DNA from 2 places in the Arthrobacter sp. 05N429 genome. Region 2 is predicted to be linked to the other one. Evidence: riboswitches for the same ligand, from Rfam matches in the RefSeq annotation. Region 2 holds a riboswitch; the other holds the start of a gene.
The links. Region 2 has a riboswitch for glycine ahead of gcvP (aminomethyl-transferring glycine dehydrogenase). Riboswitches for the same ligand answer to the same signal wherever they lie in the genome.

Region 1 (8,625 bases), on a different contig from region 2:
GGTGCTCGGCGAGTTCGGAGCTGTACTTCAGCGGCATCTGCCAGCCGCCGAAGTCCGTGAAGGAGGCGCCGAGCTTCTTGTGCTCTTCGTAAAGGGCCGTGTAGTTCTCAGTCATCGTTGGCTGTCCTTCAGTTGGCGGAGTCGTCGGAGTGGTCCTCGAAGGCTTCGAGGGGAGGGCAGGAGCAGATCAGGTTGCGGTCCCCGGCGGCGCCGTCGATCCGGCCGACCGGCGGGAAGTACTTGTCCTGGCGGAGCGTGTGGACCGGGAAGACGGCCTGTTCGCGCGGGTATTCGCGCGCCCAGTCGGTGCTGATGACAGCGGCGGCGGTGTGCGGTGAGTTGCGCAGCGGGCTGTGCTCCACGGTGAAGTCGCCGTGGGCCACCTGGTCGATCTCGGCGCGGATGGCGATCATCGCCGTGATGAAGCGGTCGATCTCGCCGAGGTCCTCGGACTCGGTGGGTTCGACCATCAGGGTGCCCGCTACCGGGAACGCGAGGGTGGGCGCGTGGAAGCCGTAGTCGATGAGGCGCTTGGCGACGTCCTCGGCGGTGACGCCGGTCTTGGCAGTGAGTTCGCGCAGGTCCAGGATGCATTCGTGGGCCACGAGTCCGCCTTCGCCGGTGTAGAGCACCGGGAAGAAGTCGTTCAGGCGGGCCGCGATGTAGTTGGCCGCGAGCAGCGCCGACTTGGTGGCCTCGGTCAGTCCCTGGCCGCCCATGAGCTTCACGTACGCCCAGGAGATCGGCAGCACACCGGCCGAGCCGTAGCGGGAGGCGGAGATCGGCGTGCCGGTTTCGCCGTTGGCCGGATCCGCTGCGTTGCCGGGCATAAACGGTGCCAGGTGTGCCCGGGCTGCGACCGGGCCGACGCCGGGGCCGCCGCCGCCGTGCGGGATGCAGAAGGTCTTGTGCAGGTTCAGGTGCGAAACGTCGCCGCCGAACAGGCCGGGCTGGGCCAGGCCGACGAGGGCGTTGAGGTTGGCGCCGTCGATGTAGACCTGGCCGCCGGCGGCGTGGACGGCGTCGCAGACCTCGCGGACGTCGGCGTCGTACACACCATGGGTGGACGGGTAGGTGATCATGATGCAGGACAGGGCGTCCTTGTGCAGCTCGATCTTGGCCTGCAGGTCGGCGTGGTCGATCGTGCCGTCCGGGGCGGTGGCGACGACGACGACCTTCATGCCGGCGAGCACGGCCGAGGCCGCGTTCGTGCCGTGCGCCGAGGCCGGGATCAGGCAGACGTTGCGCTGCTCGTCACCGCGGGAGAGATGGTAGCCGCGGATGGCCAGCAGGCCGGCGAGCTCGCCCTGGGAGCCGGCGTTGGGCTGGATGGAGACCTGGTCGTAGCCGGTGATCTCGGTCAGCTGGGCCTCGAGGTCCTCGATCAGTTCACGCCAGCCCGCAGTCTGGGATTCCGGGGCGAAGGGGTGGATGGAGGCGAATTCCGGCCAGGAGATGGCTTCCATCTCCGCGGTGGCGTTCAGCTTCATGGTGCAGGAGCCCAGCGGAATCATGGTGCGGTCCAGGGCGAGGTCGCGGTCCGAGAGGCGGCGGATGTAGCGCAGCAGCTGGGTTTCGGAGCGGTGGGTGTTGAACACCGGGTGCTGGAGGTAATCGGAGGTGCGCTCGACGGCCGAGTCCAGGGAGAAGCCGGCGTCACTGTCTGCGACGCTAGCCCCAAAGGCGGCGACGACGTCGGCGACTATGGCCGCCGTCGTGGCCTCATCGGCGGAGATGCCGACCGTGTCGGCGTCGATGGAACGCAGGTTGATGCCCTTGGCGTCGGCTGCCGCGACGATTTCGGCGGCCTTGCCGGGCACCGAGACGGTCACGGTGTCGAAGAACGACGTGTGAAGCACGTTCAGGCCGGCATCCTTCAGGGAGGCGGCGATGGTCCTGGCGTGGCCGTGGACGGTCTCGGCGATCGCCTTCAGCCCGTCCGGGCCGTGGTAGACGGCGTAGAACGAGGACACGATGGCCAGCAGCGCCTGGGCGGTGCAGATGTTGGAGGTGGCCTTCTCGCGGCGGATGTGCTGCTCGCGGGTCTGCAGCGCGAGGCGGTAGGCCGGAACGCCGGCGTTGTCCTTGGAGACACCGACGAGGCGGCCGGGCATGGACCGTTCGAGGCCCTTCTGGACCGCCATGTAGGCGGCGTGCGGGCCGCCGAAGAACAGCGGGACGCCGAAGCGCTGGGCGGAGCCGACGGCGATGTCCGCGCCCTGCTCGCCCGGGGACGTGATCAGGGTCAGGGAGAGGAGGTCGGCGGCGACCGTGACGAGGGCACCGCGTTCCTTGGCCTCGGCGATGACGGCGCTGTGGTCGAACACGCGCCCGGAGACGCCGGGCTGCTGGAGGACGACGCCGTTGATGACGCCGTCGGGCAGTCCCTTGGAGAGGTCGGCGACCTCCACCTCAAAGCCGAGGGCCTCGGCGCGCCCCTGGACGATCGCGATGGTCTGCGGGAGGCAGTCGGCGTCGAGGACGGTCTTGCCGTCGTGGGCGGCCTTGTTCTTGTTGGCGCGGCGCATCATCAGCACGGCCTCGGCGACGGCGGTGGCTTCGTCCAGCAGCGACGCGTTGGCGATCGGCAGGCCCACGAGGTCCTGGACCATGGTCTGGAAGTTCAGCAGCGCCTCGAGCCGGCCCTGGGAAATTTCCGGCTGGTACGGCGTGTAGGCCGTGTACCAGGCCGGGGCCTCGAGGATGTTCCGGCGGATGACGGCCGGGGTGACCGTGTCGTAGTAGCCCTGGCCGATCATCTGGACCGCGGTCTTGTTCTTCGCGGCCAGCTGGCGCAGTTCGGCGAGGACCTCGACTTCGCTAAGCGCTGCGCCGAGCGAGAGCGGGGAGTCCTGGCGGATGTCCTTCGGAACGGCGGTGTCCACGAGGGCGTCGACGGTGTCATAGCCGACAGCCTTCAGCATGGCGTCGACGTCGGACTCACGGCGGGCGCCGATGTGCCGGTCAACGAAGGACGTGGAGGCTGAGGTAACAGTCACAAGGAACTCCATAACTAAGGCGGCGCAGGGTACGCCACATTGATTCGGGTTCCTCCCCGCTCTGTATTGGACCTGAGAGTTTCCGCGCAGCCGTGCTCTCGCATGGCTCCGCTTGCACCGTCGGTGAGCACAGCATGTCAGAAGACAGCCTGCTACTTTCCAGAGTTGCCTTGCCGCGGCGGTACATGGGCCTGAGAGATTCCTGGGGAGGATTTGCTCCTACGGCGCCTGCTTGTACCTACAAGCAGAACTCTCCCGCCGCAGATCAAAGGCATATTAACTTGGCGTGACAACAGTCACAGCTCTCATTGTCCTACGCCCGGCCCGCGTCCGCAAACCAGCGACGGGTCGCCCGCGAGAGTTACGCGCCGGGACCGCAGACGGTAGGCGGACGGGCCGCCGCAGGCCTAGCCGCGGAGACGTTCGAGGGCAGTGAGGAGGCTTTCGACGTCGGGGCCGACCTCCGGCAGCGATCCGCCCGGCCCACGGGCCAGCATGGCATTGAAATACAGCCCGTCCCCCATATAGAGGACCGGCTTGGCCATGGCGGGGCCGACGTCGGCCGCCAGCAGTTCCAGCCATGACGCCTGCACGGCGGCCATCCGCCGCAAGGTTTCCTGGTGGGCCACTTCGGCGAGCCTGGTGGCGGCGACGAAGACCCGGTCCAGCGGCGTGTCAGCCCAGACCGAGGACTTGATGAAGAACGCCGCAGCGCCTTCGGGGGCGGCCGCCATGGCAGCGAGGTCCTCGGCGAGCAGCCGGTCCAGCCGTTCCAGCAGGACGGAGATCATCGCTTCCTTGTTGGGGAAGTGGTACAGCAGCCCGCCCTTGGAGACGCCGGCCAGCCGGGCCACGGCATCCAGCGTCGCGGCACGCTCGCCCTCTTCTATCAGCAGGGATTCGAACGCGTCGAGGACGGCTTCGCGGGCGACGGGTTTTCTGGCCATGCGTCCTATCATGCCTCCTGGCGGGGGTTTCATTTCTTAACTATACCGTCCAGACGGTACAGTTAAGCCATGAGCAACACTTCCTTCACCCGCAGCAGCGCCGGAGCACTTGGCAAGTCCGCCGCCGGGGCAACAACCAGCCATGCACCGCGTGCCCCGTGGCGCGACTGGCTGGCGCTGGCGCTGTTGATGTTTCCCGTGCTGCTCGTGGCCGTCGACAACACGGCCCTGACCTTTGCGCTACCGGCCATCGCGCGCAGCCTCGACGCCACCGGAGTTGAGCTGCTCTGGATTGTCGACGCCTATCCACTGGTCCTGGCCGGTCTTCTCGTGGCCATGGGCAGCCTCGGGGACAGGATCGGCCGCCGCCGGCTGCTCTTCATCGGCAGCACGGGTTTCGCTGCCGTCTCGGCGGTCACCGCCTTCGCCCCCAGCGCCGAATGGCTGATCGCCGGACGCGCAGGGCTGGGATTCTTCGGCGCCATGCTGATGCCCTCCACCCTGTCCCTGATCCGCAACATCTTCCCCGAGCCCAACCGGCGCCGGCTGGCCGTGGCCATCTGGGCCGCCGGCTTCTCCGGCGGCGCCGCGCTGGGCCCGATCTTCGGCGGCTGGCTGGTGGAGCACTTCTGGTGGGGCGCTGTCCTGCTGGTCGCCGTGCCGATCATCCTCCCGCTGCTGGTCCTGGGTCCGGCCCTGATCCCGGAATCCCGCGACCCGAACCCGGGCCGCGTGGACGTGCCCAGCATCGTCCTGTCCCTGATGGTGATGGTGCCCGTGGTCTACGGCATCAAGATCCTGGCCACCCACGGACCGGCCGCGGAACCGCTGGCCGCCATCGGCTTTGGCCTGCTGATGGGCTACGTCTTCATCCGGCGCCAGCGGCACCTCCTGCAGGCCGGTCCGGCACAAAGCCGTCCGGTACGGAACCGCACCGCTCCGCTGCTGGATATCAGCCTCTTCGGCAACCGGGTCTTCAGCACCGCCATCATCGCGAACGTGCTGGCACTGTTCTCCTTCAACGGCTTCATCCTTTTCCTCGCGCAGCACCTGCAGTTGCTCGAGGGGCAGTCCCCCTCGGAATCCGGCGTCGCCATGGTTCCCGCCCTGATCGCCACCGTGGCGGCCGGCCTGCTGGTGGTCCCGCTGGTGAAAAAGGTCCGGCCCGGTTTCGTGGTGGCCGGCGGGCTGCTCCTGAGTGCCGCGGGCTACTTCCTGGTGGCCTTCGGCGATCACGGCAACGGCCCCGCGCTGCTGCTGGCGGCCCTGCTGGTGCTGTGCCTCGGTGTGGGGGCTGCGGAAACCATTTCCAACGACCTGATCCTGGGCGCCGCCCCCGCGGAGAAATCCGGCGCGGCGGCGGCAATTTCCGAGACGGGCTACGAAATCGGATCCCTCCTCGGCACCGCTATCCTGGGCTCGATTCTGACGGCCTCCTACCAGGGCAATCTCCGGTTGCCCGCTGCCGTCGCCGAGAGCGCCCCCGCCGAGGCGTCTGCCCAGGCCGGCGAGACCCTTGCCGGGGCCGTGGAGCTGGCCCAGGCTCTCCCGGGACCGCTGGCGGACGCAGTAATGACCGCAGCCCGCGCCGCCTTCGACTCGGGCGTCCACATCACGGCAGCCATCGCGCTGGTCCTGATGGCGGGGGCGTCAGTCCTCGCCGCCGTCGTCCTTCGGAAAGTGCCAACGGCGCGGTAACCCGGGGGGATTAAATGCCGAGCGCCCGGCGTCGGTGGGAACCGGCGCCGGGCGCTGAAAATGCTGGCGGCTGCTACTTGCTGTCCGCCGTGGTGACGCTGGCGTTGGCCCGCATCGTCTCGGCGTTGACCATCCACGCGTACTGCTCAAACTTGGCGATGAACTCGTGCAGCAGGTCCGCCGTCGTGGGGTCCTCTTCGTCCACTTCGTCGTGAACCTTGCGCATGGTTCCGACGGCGGCCTCGAGGGCGGCGACGATCCGCTCGATGGCGTCCTTCGTGTTGATCAGGCCCGCCGGGAATTCGGCGAGAGAGGTGGACTTGGACACCGTGGAGCTGCGGCCGTCCGGGAGGGCGTGCAGGGCACGCATGCGCTCCGCCAGGTCATCCGCGAAGGCGCGCGCGGCGTCTATGATCTCATCCAGCTGCAGGTGGAGGTCCCGGAAGTTCGTCCCGACGATGTTCCAGTGCGCCTGCTTGCCCTGAACGTGAAGTTCGATCAGGTCCACGAGCACTGCCTGCAGGTTCGTCGTGAGCGTTGGTGATGCTTTCATGCGTCCTCCTGAGTAAGTCCGATACCGTTGCGCGACTGTAGAATCCGCTTTTACCAAGCCGCTATTGCGGTCGATATCGCTGGATTCGATGCTACCGACGCTACCCCAGAGCATGGAGGGACGGCGACGCCCCGGGTAGAATTTCTCGGTCAGCTTACTAAGTCGGCTTACTACCTGCCGGGGAGGACGTGCGGAACCGCTCAGACCGCCTGGTTGAGCACCGGCCCCTGCGGGAAGATCGCCCGCGTAATGCCGCCCGTGGTGGTTTCTGCCAGTTGGGCGAGGTAGTCGTTTCGGCGTTTCGGGGTGATCCGCGACTGGGGCTCGAAGCCCTGCCCCGGATCGTCCGAATAGTGCGCGGTCAGGCCGTCACGCATAAGCCGGATGGCCTCGGCGCGCTGCTGGGAGACCGCCGCGTGGGTGGATCCAAGTTCCGCGGCCAGGTCCTTGACGGTCCGGTCGCCAAAGTAGATCTCCTCGACGACGTAGCGCATCCGCTCGGGGAGGGACTTCACCGCCGCGCGGAGGTACTGGAGCCGCTCGTCCGCGAGTACGGAGTGTTCAGGGGTCAGGGTCTCGGCGGCCAACGTGTCAACGACGGCTTCATCCAGGGGCGTCAGGGTCCGGGAGGCATCGGCGAGGGCTGCCTCGACGACGCTCTGCTGGACACCGAGGGCCGCGGCAATCTCGTCGACGCTGGGGGTGCGCCCGAGGGCTGCGGCGAGGGTTTCCTGGACCGACATCGTTTCTTTGATCCGGCGCCGCGCCGAGCGGGTGGCCCAGTCGCTGGCCCGCATCTCGTCGGCAAAGGCACCCAGGATCCGCCGGCGCGCGAAAGCACCGAACGGCACACCGAGGTCCGGGTCGAAGGAGTCCGCCGAGGTGATCAGGGCAATGGCGCCCGCCGACGCCAGGTCATCGCGAGAAAGGTGTGACGCCTTTGAGCACAAGTCTGAGACGAGGTAGCCCACCAGCGGAAGATGCTGTGTGACCATCTCGTTGCGTTCCACGCGATTCAATAGAATGTCCCCCCATGAGACAGGATCCGGCAGCCTTAAAAGACCGAGAGCCGCACCCGAAATGGGCCCCGTGCTCCCCCCATGGAAGTCGGTGTTCAAAACCCGGGCGCAGCACCCAGAACGAAACCTATCACCTGATCCCCGCTCTGCGTGTAACCTCAGGGAAAAGCTTGGCTGAAAATGCGGTAAGGCTTCTCGGCCGGGGGCGGCAAGGGGAATGGGGCCCATGGGTGCAGGTGATCTTTCGGCGGCTCTCTGGCAGGAGCGCCGGCAGCTGGAATTGCTCTTATTCAGGCTGGAGACGCAGCGTCTCCATGTCTTGGCCGGCAACCTGCAGTGGCTGAGCTTCACTGCCTCCGAAGTGGAGAGCGTCCTTGACCGGCTGCGCTTTGAAGCGCTGGCCCGGAGTGTCGAGTCGGCGGCGGTGGCGGCCGAGTGGGGGTTGCCCGCCCAGGCGACCCTGAATGAACTCGTCGCGGGGGCGCCGCCCGGAGCCTGGGCCGGAGTCCTGGAGGATCATCTGGAAGGTCTGCGCGCTTTGGTCCGGCAGCTCGACGATGCCGCCCGGACCAGCGAGGACACGCTGCGCAACCTGAACCGTCCAGTGGCGTCCGGCGCGTCCGCCGGTCCACGCAACGGCGACGCCGCCTCTTTGCCGGCGGACACCGCCGGGGTTCTTGATCAGCTGACGACGGCGGGGAACATTGAGCGCGCCCTGGCAGTCACCCGCCGGACCAAACAGCCCCTCCTGGACCAATACCTCGGCGGCAACCGCGGCTGACCGGGTTCCCGTCCCGGCACTCAGTCCGCGGCGGGGGCTGGGGCCGACGGCGGCAGGAGCCCGCGCAGCGCGTCTTCCGTGTCCGGGCCGGATTCCGCGCCCGCTTCAGCTGCCGCCAGGTTCGCCGCGGCAATGGCCTCGATGACTTCCCGGCGCTGGATCGGCACCCCGCGGGGCGCCTCAATGCCTATCCGAACACCGTCGCCGCGGCCTTCCAGAACCGTGATGACGATCCCGTCGCCGATCATGATCTGTTCGCCCGGCTTGCGTGTAAGTACCAGCATCCTCTCAATCTACCCTTCGCTGTGCTGAGCTGCCGACGAATCCTGCTGCTGGTGCCTGGATCGTGCCCATCTCAGATCCTGGCCGCACGGGCCTGGCCGGAGTCGATCCAACCCACCGGCAGTCCAAGCGTGTTGACGGTTTCCGGGGTGGCGGTCTCCGCCGCCCCGACAACCGCTACCGCGGTGATGTCGAGTTGCGCGGCGAGCACGCCGACCCAGCGCGCCGAGTCCTCCTGTTTGCGTCCGGCGTCGACCACTACCCACAGCTGGTCGGCGGAGAGCGCGGCGACGGATTGGAGCCGGGCGAGGGCATCGCGGGCCTTCCCGAGGCCGAAGGCCACCAG
Region 2 (8,625 bases):
TCAGGTGCGAAACGTCGCCGCCGAACTTACCCGGCTGCGCCAGGCCCACGAGGGCGTTGAGGTTGGCGCCGTCCACGTACACCTGGCCGCCGGCAGCGTGCACTGCCTCGCAGATTTCTGTGACGTCGGCGTCGTACACACCGTGCGTAGACGGGTAGGTGATCATGATCGCCGACAGACCGTCCTTGTGCAGCTCGATCTTGGCGTTCAGGTCAGCGTGGTCGATGGTGCCGTCCGGAGCGGTGGCCACCACAACAACCTTCATCCCGGCCAGGACAGCGGACGCGGCGTTGGTGCCGTGCGCGGAGGCCGGAATCAGGCAGACGTTGCGCTGGGCATCACCGCGGGAGCGGTGGTAGCCGCGGATGGCCAGCAGGCCCGCGAGCTCGCCCTGGGAACCGGCGTTCGGCTGCAGGGAGACTTGGTCGTAGCCGGTGATCTCGGCAAGGTCAGCTTCCAGCCCGCTGATCAGTTCGCGCCACCCGACGGTCTGGGATTCCGGGGCGAACGGGTGAATGGAGGCGAACTCCGGCCAGGATATGGCTTCCATCTCCGCCGTGGCATTCAGCTTCATGGTGCAGGAGCCCAGTGGGATCATGGTGCGGTCCAGCGCGAGGTCCCGGTCGCTCAGCTTGCGGATATAGCGCAACAGTTGGGTCTCGGAGCGGTGCGTGTTGAACACCGGATGCTGGAGGTACTCGGAGGTGCGGAGCACCGGTTCAGGCAGTTCAAAGCCCTTCGCTTCAGCAACCGGACCGGCACCGAAAGCGACGGCAATGGCGGAGAGGACCTCTGTCGTCGTGGTTTCATCAGCGGAGACGCCGATGGTGTCCGCGTCGATCCGGCGCAGGTTGATTCCACGAGCCTCTGCGGCCGCGATGACCTTGGCTGCCTTGCCGGGGACGCGGACGGTGACGGTGTCGAAGAAGGTCTCGGTGACCAGTTCGCGGCCGGCGATCTGGAGCGTGGTGGCCAGGGTGCGGGCGTTGTTGTGGACGCGCTCGGCAATGGCCTTCAGGCCGTCAGGGCCGTGGTAAACGGCGTAGAACGAGGACACGATCGCCAGCAGCGCCTGCGCGGTGCAGATGTTGGACGTGGCCTTCTCCCGGCGGATGTGCTGCTCACGGGTCTGCAGCGCCAGGCGGTACGCCGGGACTCCGGCGAGGTCCTTGGAGACACCGACCAGACGGCCGGGCATGGACCGCTCCAGGCCCTTGGCAACGGCCATGTAGGCCGCGTGCGGGCCGCCGAAGAATAGCGGGACGCCGAATCGCTGGGTGGAACCGACGGCGATGTCGGCGCCCTGCTCGCCGGGCGGGGTGATGAGGGTCAGCGCGAGCAGGTCAGCGGCGACGGTGACGAGGGCGCCGCGTTCCTTGGCATCGGCGATCACGGCGGTGTGGTCGAACACGCGGCCAGAGACGCCGGGCTGCTGCAGGACGATGCCGTTGATGACGCCCTCAGGCAGTCCCTTGGAGAGGTCGGCAACCTCGACCTCGAAGCCGAGGGCCTCGGCGCGGCCCTGGACGATCGCGATGGTCTGCGGCAGGCAGTCGGCGTCGAGGACGGTCTTGCCGTCGTGGGCCGTCTTGTTTTTGTTGGCGCGGCGCATCATCAGCACGGCCTCGGCGACGGCGGTGGCTTCGTCCAGCAGCGAGGCGTTGGCGATCGGGAGGCCGACGAGGTCCTGGACCATGGTCTGGAAGTTCAGCAGCGCCTCGAGCCGGCCCTGGGAGATCTCCGGCTGGTAGGGCGTGTACGCCGTGTACCAGGCGGGGGCTTCGAGGATATTGCGGCGGATCACGGCCGGGGTGACGGTGTCGTAGTAGCCCTGCCCAATCATCTGGACCGCGGTCTTGTTCTTGGCGGCAAGCCGGCGGAGCTCGGCAAGGACCTCGACCTCGCTGAGGGCGTCCTTGAGGGCCAGCGGCTTGGCCTGGCGGATGGAATCAGGGACGGCGACGTCCACGAGGCCGTCAACGCTGTCATAGCCCACGGCCTTGAGCATGGCGCCAATATCGGCCTGGCGCCGCGCACCAATATGCCGATCGGCAAAGGTTAAAGGGGACGACTGGATGGTCATGAAGGAACTCCATAATTCAGGTGGCGCATTGGGTGCGCCACATTGATTTGGGTTCCTCCCCGCTCTGTATTGGACCTGAGAGTTTCCGCGCCCCCTGCTGTTAGCAGGGTGACCCTTGCACCGTCGGTGAGTCCGAATATCCGGACTGCTTTCCAGAGTTGCCTTGCCGCGGCGGTACGTGGGCCTGAGAGATTCCTGGGGAGGATTTGCTCCTACGGCGCCTGCAGAACGTACCGGCAGGACTCTCCCGCCGCAGATCATCAGCACATGTCACTTGGTTGGTGACACGCCTCACACTTTAGCCTTTGCTCGGACAGGGACGCAAGAACCGACTCCGAATGTGTCTTTTGCCGAGCTGCGGTGAACCGCCACTAGGGAATTGCTGGCCACGTCAGAGAAATGGCATCGCCTCCCGCAGCCTCGCCAGCCGCTGGAAGCACCTCGTGGATCCACCGGCCCCCTGACATTCACCGCCATGGGCCTTCAGCCCGTGGACTCATTCGGCGGAGTCCGTCGTCGGGCGAGCAACTGAAACTGGCCCCAAACGGTGACGATCGTGACGGTCGAAAAACGAGCCACGGTTACAGCTATCCCGTGGGATCAGGGGGAGCCGCATGCGCTGCCCCATAAGACGATGAGGGACCGCGAGCTGGACAGCGCATTTAGGTGTTCTAGATAATGCACTCACAGTGCACTATGATGCACTTATGGATCAGAGTACAACGAGCTTGGCGCTGGCAATTGGCGCCCGGGTTAAGCAGGAGCGGCAGTCGCGGGGCTGGACGCTTGATCAGCTGGCGGAGTCTGCAGGGGTAAGCCGCAGGATGGTCGTCAACGTGGAGCAGGGTGCCGCGAATCCCAGCGTGGGAACGCTGCTGAGGATCAGCGACGCGCTCGGTGTGGGGCTGCCGGCGTTGGTCGAGCCGCCTCGGCAGAAGCCGGTGAAGGTCACCCGCAGTGGTGAGGGCGCTGCGTTGTGGAATGGTGAGTCCGGGGGTCGCGGGGTGTTGGTGGCCGGCACCGAGCCGCCGGACGTGGTTGAACTGTGGGACTGGACCCTGGGTCCCGGTGACCGTCATGTGAGCGAGGCCCACATGCCCGGCACCAAAGAGCTTTTGCAGGTCCAGCAGGGCACGGTCATGGTGGAGGTCGCAGGCCAATCGGTCACCCTCGAAGCAGGCGACGCGGTGACGTTCCCGGGCGACGTGGCACACTCTTACTCCAATCCGGGCACGGAACCGGCCAGGTTCTCCCTGGCCGTCTTCGAACCGGGCGTAGGGACAGGACACCGGCCGGAGGCGTCCGATGCCTGAGCAGGGCATGCTTCAGGAATTCCTTGACGGCGGCCGGGTTGACGCCGCCGTGTTCGCGCTCCGGCCCGACTACCGGGCCTTGCTGCTGGCCGTGGACGGACTCGTCCCGGGCCCGAGCGACCAGGCCGGTGACAAGATGCTCCAGGCGGCGGCGACCGCAGCCCGCGAGTTGCTCGGCGACCGGCCAGTCGAGCAACTCCCGCACGTGGCTGCTTGGCGGCAGGCTTACCAGGGCTTCGGAGCCAAACCGAACCGCACACGCAACAGCCTGGAGGCGCTCCTGCGCCGTGCGGTGTCCGGGCTGCCCCGGGTGAACCGTCTCACCGATCTCTATAACGCGGTCTCGGTGCTCCACCAGATCCCGCTGGGCGGGGAGGATCTCACCCGCTACATCGGTGCGCCACGGCTGGTCCGCGCCACCGGCAAGGAACCCTTCGATACCGCCGCCGACGGCGCCGCGGTGATCGAACACCCGGAACCCGGCGAGGTCGTGTGGTGCGACGACGCCGGAGTGACCTGCCGGCGCTGGAACTGGCGCCAGACACGCCGCACCCAGCTCGGCGAGGACACCACCTCCGCGCTGTTCATCCTCGACGCGCTCGAACCCATATCCGACGAGGCGCTCCACGCCGCAGCCGAGGACCTGCTCGCCCGGCTGACCCGGCTCGGTCCCGACGTCAGGGCCGCCCGCCGCCTGATAACCGCCGCCACAATCATCGATGAAGGACACTGACATGCTCATCCGCTCCCGGCCACGCGCGATCGGTGACCGGCAGCCCCGAAAGGGCCAGCCGTGAGCCAGCGCGTCCCCAACAATGTTCCCGTGCCGCCGTGGGGGCTAGCCGTGGCCGCCATGCTCTCCGTCCAGCTGAGCTCGGCCCTATCAGTAGATCTGATTGCAACGGTGGGGCCGGCCGGAACCGCCTGGCTCAGACTCAGCGTGGGAGCACTCATCTTCCTGGCCATCGCCCGACCCCCATTGCGCACGCTACGCCGCCACGACGTCCCCGTTCTCCTGGGGCTGGGCGTCGCCACCGGACTGATGACCATCGCCTTCCTCGCCTCCATCGAACGGATCCCGCTCGGCACCGCCGTCGCGATCGAGTTCCTCGGTCCGCTGACCGTCGCCGCGGTGCGCAGCCACAGCGCACGGGCGCTTATCTGGCCAGCCCTGGCGCTGCTCGGAGTCGTCCTGCTGACCGAACCCTGGGCCGGCGACATCAACCTCGCCGGTATCGGCTTCGCAGGACTCGCGGCCATCGGATGGGCCGCCTACATCGTGCTCACCCAACGGATCGGCGACCGCTTCACGGGCATCGGCGCACTTTCACTCACCGTTCCCGTCGCCGCCGCCACGGCAGCTGTCGTCGGCATCCCGCAGTCCGCAGGACACCTCAACCTCGGTATCCTCGCCGCCGCCTTCGGACTGGCCGTCCTGATGCCGGTGCTGCCGTTCGTTCTCGAGATGCTCGCCCTGCGCCGGATGACGCCCACCGCGTTCGGTACCCTAATGGCCCTCGAACCGGCCATCGGCGTGCTCCTCGGGCTGCTCGTGCTGCACCAGCAACCCTCGCTCACCCAATTCGGCGGCATCACGCTCGTCGTCCTCGCCGGCGCCGCCGCGCAACGCGGCGGCCGACGGCAACCGCACACCCGCGAACCCGCCGCCGCCCGCACCGACCCCGACCTCATCGGCCAAGGACCAAAGTAGGCCACAGTCCTCCAAATAGGCGCGTCCGACAGAACTGTCGCTGCGCGGGAAATACCTGCTGACAGTTGCCCCCGCAGATCAGCCCGCCCAGCAGCGGCAGGTGGCTCAGACTTTGCTTCCCCGCTATTCAAACAAAGGAGTTATACCCATGTTCACCGGCTTGAGCGCCTTCCCCCTGACCCCTCTGGCACATGATGCTGTTGACGAGCATGCCTTCGTTCGTCTGATCGAACGGCTCTCGGAGGCGAAGGTTGACTCCATCACCGCGCTCGGATCCACCGGCTCCTACGCCTACCTGAGCAGCGAGGAACGAAGCCGTGTCGCCCGTCTCGCCGTCGAACACGCCGTCGAAACACCCGTGTTCATTGGTATCGGGGCCTTGCGGACCTCACACGTCCTCGCGAACGCTGAAAAGGCAGAACAGGCGGGAGCGTCCGGGCTCCTGCTTGCTCCCATGACCTATCAACCCCTCACCGACGATGACGTGTTCGAACTCTTCCAAACCGTCACCGCGAACTCGTCGCTGCCCGTCATCGTCTATGACAACCCGGGCACCACCCACTTCACCTTCACGACCGAGCTCTACGGACGCATCGCGGAACTGCCCGGAATCGCTTCCATCAAAATCCCCGGCGTGCCGGCCGATCCGGCGCAGGCGCAGGCGCTGGTGCAGGAAATCCGGGCAGCCGTCCCTGCGCACGTGACCATCGGAGTTTCCGGTGACGCCAAGGCCGCCGCCGGACTGGCTGCCGGGTGCGATGCCTGGTACTCGGTCATTGGCGGCACTTTACCCGCCCTGGCGATGCGGATCACCCGGGCCGCCCTGGAAAGGCGGGTCTCCGAAGCGTCCGCCGAGTCCGAACGACTGGCACCGTTGTGGCAGCTATTTGCCGAGTTTGGCGGGAGTATCCGGGTTGTTGCGGCAATAGCGGAACAGCTGGGACTGGCATCACCATCGTGCCTGCCGCTTCCCCTCCAAGGATTGACCGAGAAGCAACGTGCCCGTGTTGGCAGGATTGTCGATGAGCTCGGGCTCAACCCGTAGCGCTGGCCTCGGCGTTCCCTGCAGGGAGGACCGCCGGGTAGGGGCGTTGGCCCGCTACGTCTTCGCCGCGACTCTGGTTCGCAGCGCCGACGGCGGCGCAGTAGTCGCCGTCGTGCTGCTCGCGAACGCCTGCGGGATGCCGGGCTGGCTGGCCGGACTCCTGGGAGCATCAATCACCGCACCCCACCTGCTCGGCCCGTTCATCGCACGACGCCTCGATAAAGCACGTGACGGACGCAAAGTGATCGCGTGCTCCGCCGTCCTCCACGGGTTGCTGCTTGCTGCTGCTGCACTGCTCCTGCCCGTCGCCTGGCCGGTCTGGCCAGCCATGCTGCTCGTTGCCTCGGGCATCTTCGGGCCGATGCTCACCGGCGGGATCAGTAGCCGCCTGCCCTCTATCGCCGGCCCCGGGCAGCGCAGCCAACGCAGAGCACAAGGCTGGGACGTCGCAAGCTACGGGCTCAGCGGCACCCTCGGCCCCGCAGCAGTGGCATGGATCGCGGCAGCCTCTGACGCACTCACCGCGACGCTGGTTCTGGCCGGAGCCGCCGTCGTTGGTGCGGGAGCCGTCCTCGCACTCCCCAGGCAAGAGCCACTCGACAAGGCAATTGACGTGCCGTCGCCTGGTCGAACACTGAGACTCATATGGAAACGCGGTCCGCTGCGCCGCACACTCGGGCTCACCGTGACCGTCGCATTCTCGGTCGCCGCGTTACCGATCTACGCCGTTGCCACAGCTCCCGCGCTCGGCGGGGCCGCAGCCGCCGGAACACTGGTCGCAGCCTACGGGATAGGAAATCTTCTCGGATCAGCAGCGCTTATGGTCCGGCCCCTTCGCCGCGACGCAGACCCTCTCATGAGCTCCCTCGCCGCACTCGTCGCGGCAGCACTGATACTGGTGATGCTTACTCCGGCACTCCCCGCATCCCTCATGGCCTTCTGCCTGGCAGGGATCGCCAACGCGATGTTCTTCGCGGCAACCCTCGCCGCGCGCAGTGAATACGCAGGTCAGCGCGTTCCTGTCCCGGGACATCCATAGGCGCCGCTTGCCAGGCACTGGGCATCCCCAGAGCCGTGACCAGGCGGCGTTGTCTACGTCCACTGTTTGGGCGTCGGTGGCTACCGAACCTTGGCCAAATCCGCTCAACCGCTATTTCTCCACTGAACGGGGTCAGGCGGAAGTGAAGCCCACGGCTTCAGTCTTTTCCGCATCCCTTTCCGCAGCTGCGACGCGCGCGTCGAAGTGGGCAGCCAGCAGCTCGCCGGCGTGGACGATGTGCTGGTGCATCGCGTCCCGGGCCGCCTCCGGGTCTTTGGCCTGGATGCCGTGGAGCAGTTCGGCGTGGTCCTCCATGGTGGCGCGGGGCCAGCCCGGGATGGAGGAGTAGAACTGCCTCGGGACGTACCGGGTGACCAAACCCAGAACCCAGACGGTCTTCCGGGAGTCGGCCATCAGGTTGATCTCGCGGTGGAAGGCGTGGTTCTTCTCTTCGAGCCGGTCGTGGTCATTTCGGGCGGCGGCCGCGATCAGCTCGTGGTGCAGTGCCTCTAGTTCGGCCACGTCCTGCTCGCTCGCGTTGGCCGCGGCCCGGGCGGCGAGTTCCCCGCCAATAAGGGCCTGGACCTGGAAAAGGTCCCGGATGTCCTGGCCGGTCAGCGGCGCCACGACGAACCCGCGCCGGGGCACCAGTTCCAGGAAGCCCTCCACCCGCAGGGCCTGCAACGCCTCTCGCGCTGGCGTGGTGGAGATTCCCAGGTCCTCGCCAATGGCCTCGGGACGGACCAGGGCCCCGGGCCGCAGCTCACCGGACATGATCAGGCCCCGGATATGGGCGGTCGCCTTCTCGCTCAATTGCGGGCGTGCGCTGCTGCGGGGACTGCGGCTGGTCATGGTCTGCGGCTCTTTCTGATCATTTTCCCACCCAACATACGGCAACCGGAGCCTAGCTGTACTGTTCCCTTCCCGCGCGCTGCAGGATCCGTTTGGCCCGCTCGGTCACGGGCCGGTCGATCATCTGGCCGTCCACCTGCACGGCGCCGCCTTCGGCACCGATCACGGACAGCGCCCACTCGACGTCGGCTTGGGTGGGTGCGAAGGCCCCGCGCACGGCGGGCAGCTGGGCCGGGTGGATGCACAGCTTGCCGCCGAAGCCGAAGTTCCGGGCGAGCCGGGCCGAGTCCGCCACCTTGCCGGCGTCCTTGATGTCGGTGGAGGGCGAATCCAGCGGCGCGGCTATGCCGGCAGCGCGGGAGGCGAGCACCAGCTGTGCCCGGGCGTGGTCCAGGAACCGGTCACCGCCGTCGGCATCGATGTCCAGGGCGAAGTCGATGGCGCCAAAAGCCAGCCGGGTCACGCCGGGCACCCGGGCCAGCTCCAGTGCGTTCACCACGCCGAGGGCGGACTCGACCAGCGGAACCAGGGCCAGGTGTTTCGGCATGTCCGCGCGCAGCTGCCGCAGGGCTCCGGCGCCTT

Region 1: it holds a riboswitch for glycine, as region 2 does, so the genes downstream of both, gcvP (aminomethyl-transferring glycine dehydrogenase) here and gcvP (aminomethyl-transferring glycine dehydrogenase) in region 2, are expected to answer to the same signal.

Annotation. Positions count from the first base shown of each region.
Region 1 is NZ_JBFTMQ010000016.1:49,537-58,161, reverse strand. It holds gene gcvT (glycine cleavage system aminomethyltransferase GcvT) at 1-115, opposite strand, end outside; gene gcvP (aminomethyl-transferring glycine dehydrogenase) at 129-3,011, opposite strand; glycine riboswitch at 3,051-3,167, opposite strand; glycine riboswitch at 3,169-3,267, opposite strand; gene AC1DF4_RS18170 (TetR/AcrR family transcriptional regulator) at 3,407-3,946, opposite strand; gene AC1DF4_RS18165 (MFS transporter) at 4,016-5,644, shown strand; gene AC1DF4_RS18160 (Dps family protein) at 5,718-6,197, opposite strand; gene AC1DF4_RS18155 (sigma-70 family RNA polymerase sigma factor) at 6,398-7,216, opposite strand; gene AC1DF4_RS18150 (hypothetical protein) at 7,536-7,997, shown strand; gene AC1DF4_RS18145 (carbon storage regulator) at 8,018-8,281, opposite strand; gene AC1DF4_RS18140 (hypothetical protein) at 8,353-8,625, opposite strand, start outside.
Region 2 is NZ_JBFTMQ010000012.1:87,635-96,259, reverse strand. It holds gene gcvP (aminomethyl-transferring glycine dehydrogenase) at 1-2,083, opposite strand, end outside; glycine riboswitch at 2,138-2,244, opposite strand; glycine riboswitch at 2,246-2,343, opposite strand; gene AC1DF4_RS16535 (helix-turn-helix domain-containing protein) at 2,791-3,396, shown strand; gene AC1DF4_RS16530 (B3/B4 domain-containing protein) at 3,389-4,129, shown strand; gene AC1DF4_RS16525 (EamA family transporter) at 4,250-5,107, shown strand; gene AC1DF4_RS16520 (dihydrodipicolinate synthase family protein) at 5,256-6,152, shown strand; gene AC1DF4_RS16515 (MFS transporter) at 6,130-7,191, shown strand; gene AC1DF4_RS16510 (GntR family transcriptional regulator) at 7,324-8,043, opposite strand; gene AC1DF4_RS16505 (HpcH/HpaI aldolase/citrate lyase family protein) at 8,096-8,625, opposite strand, start outside.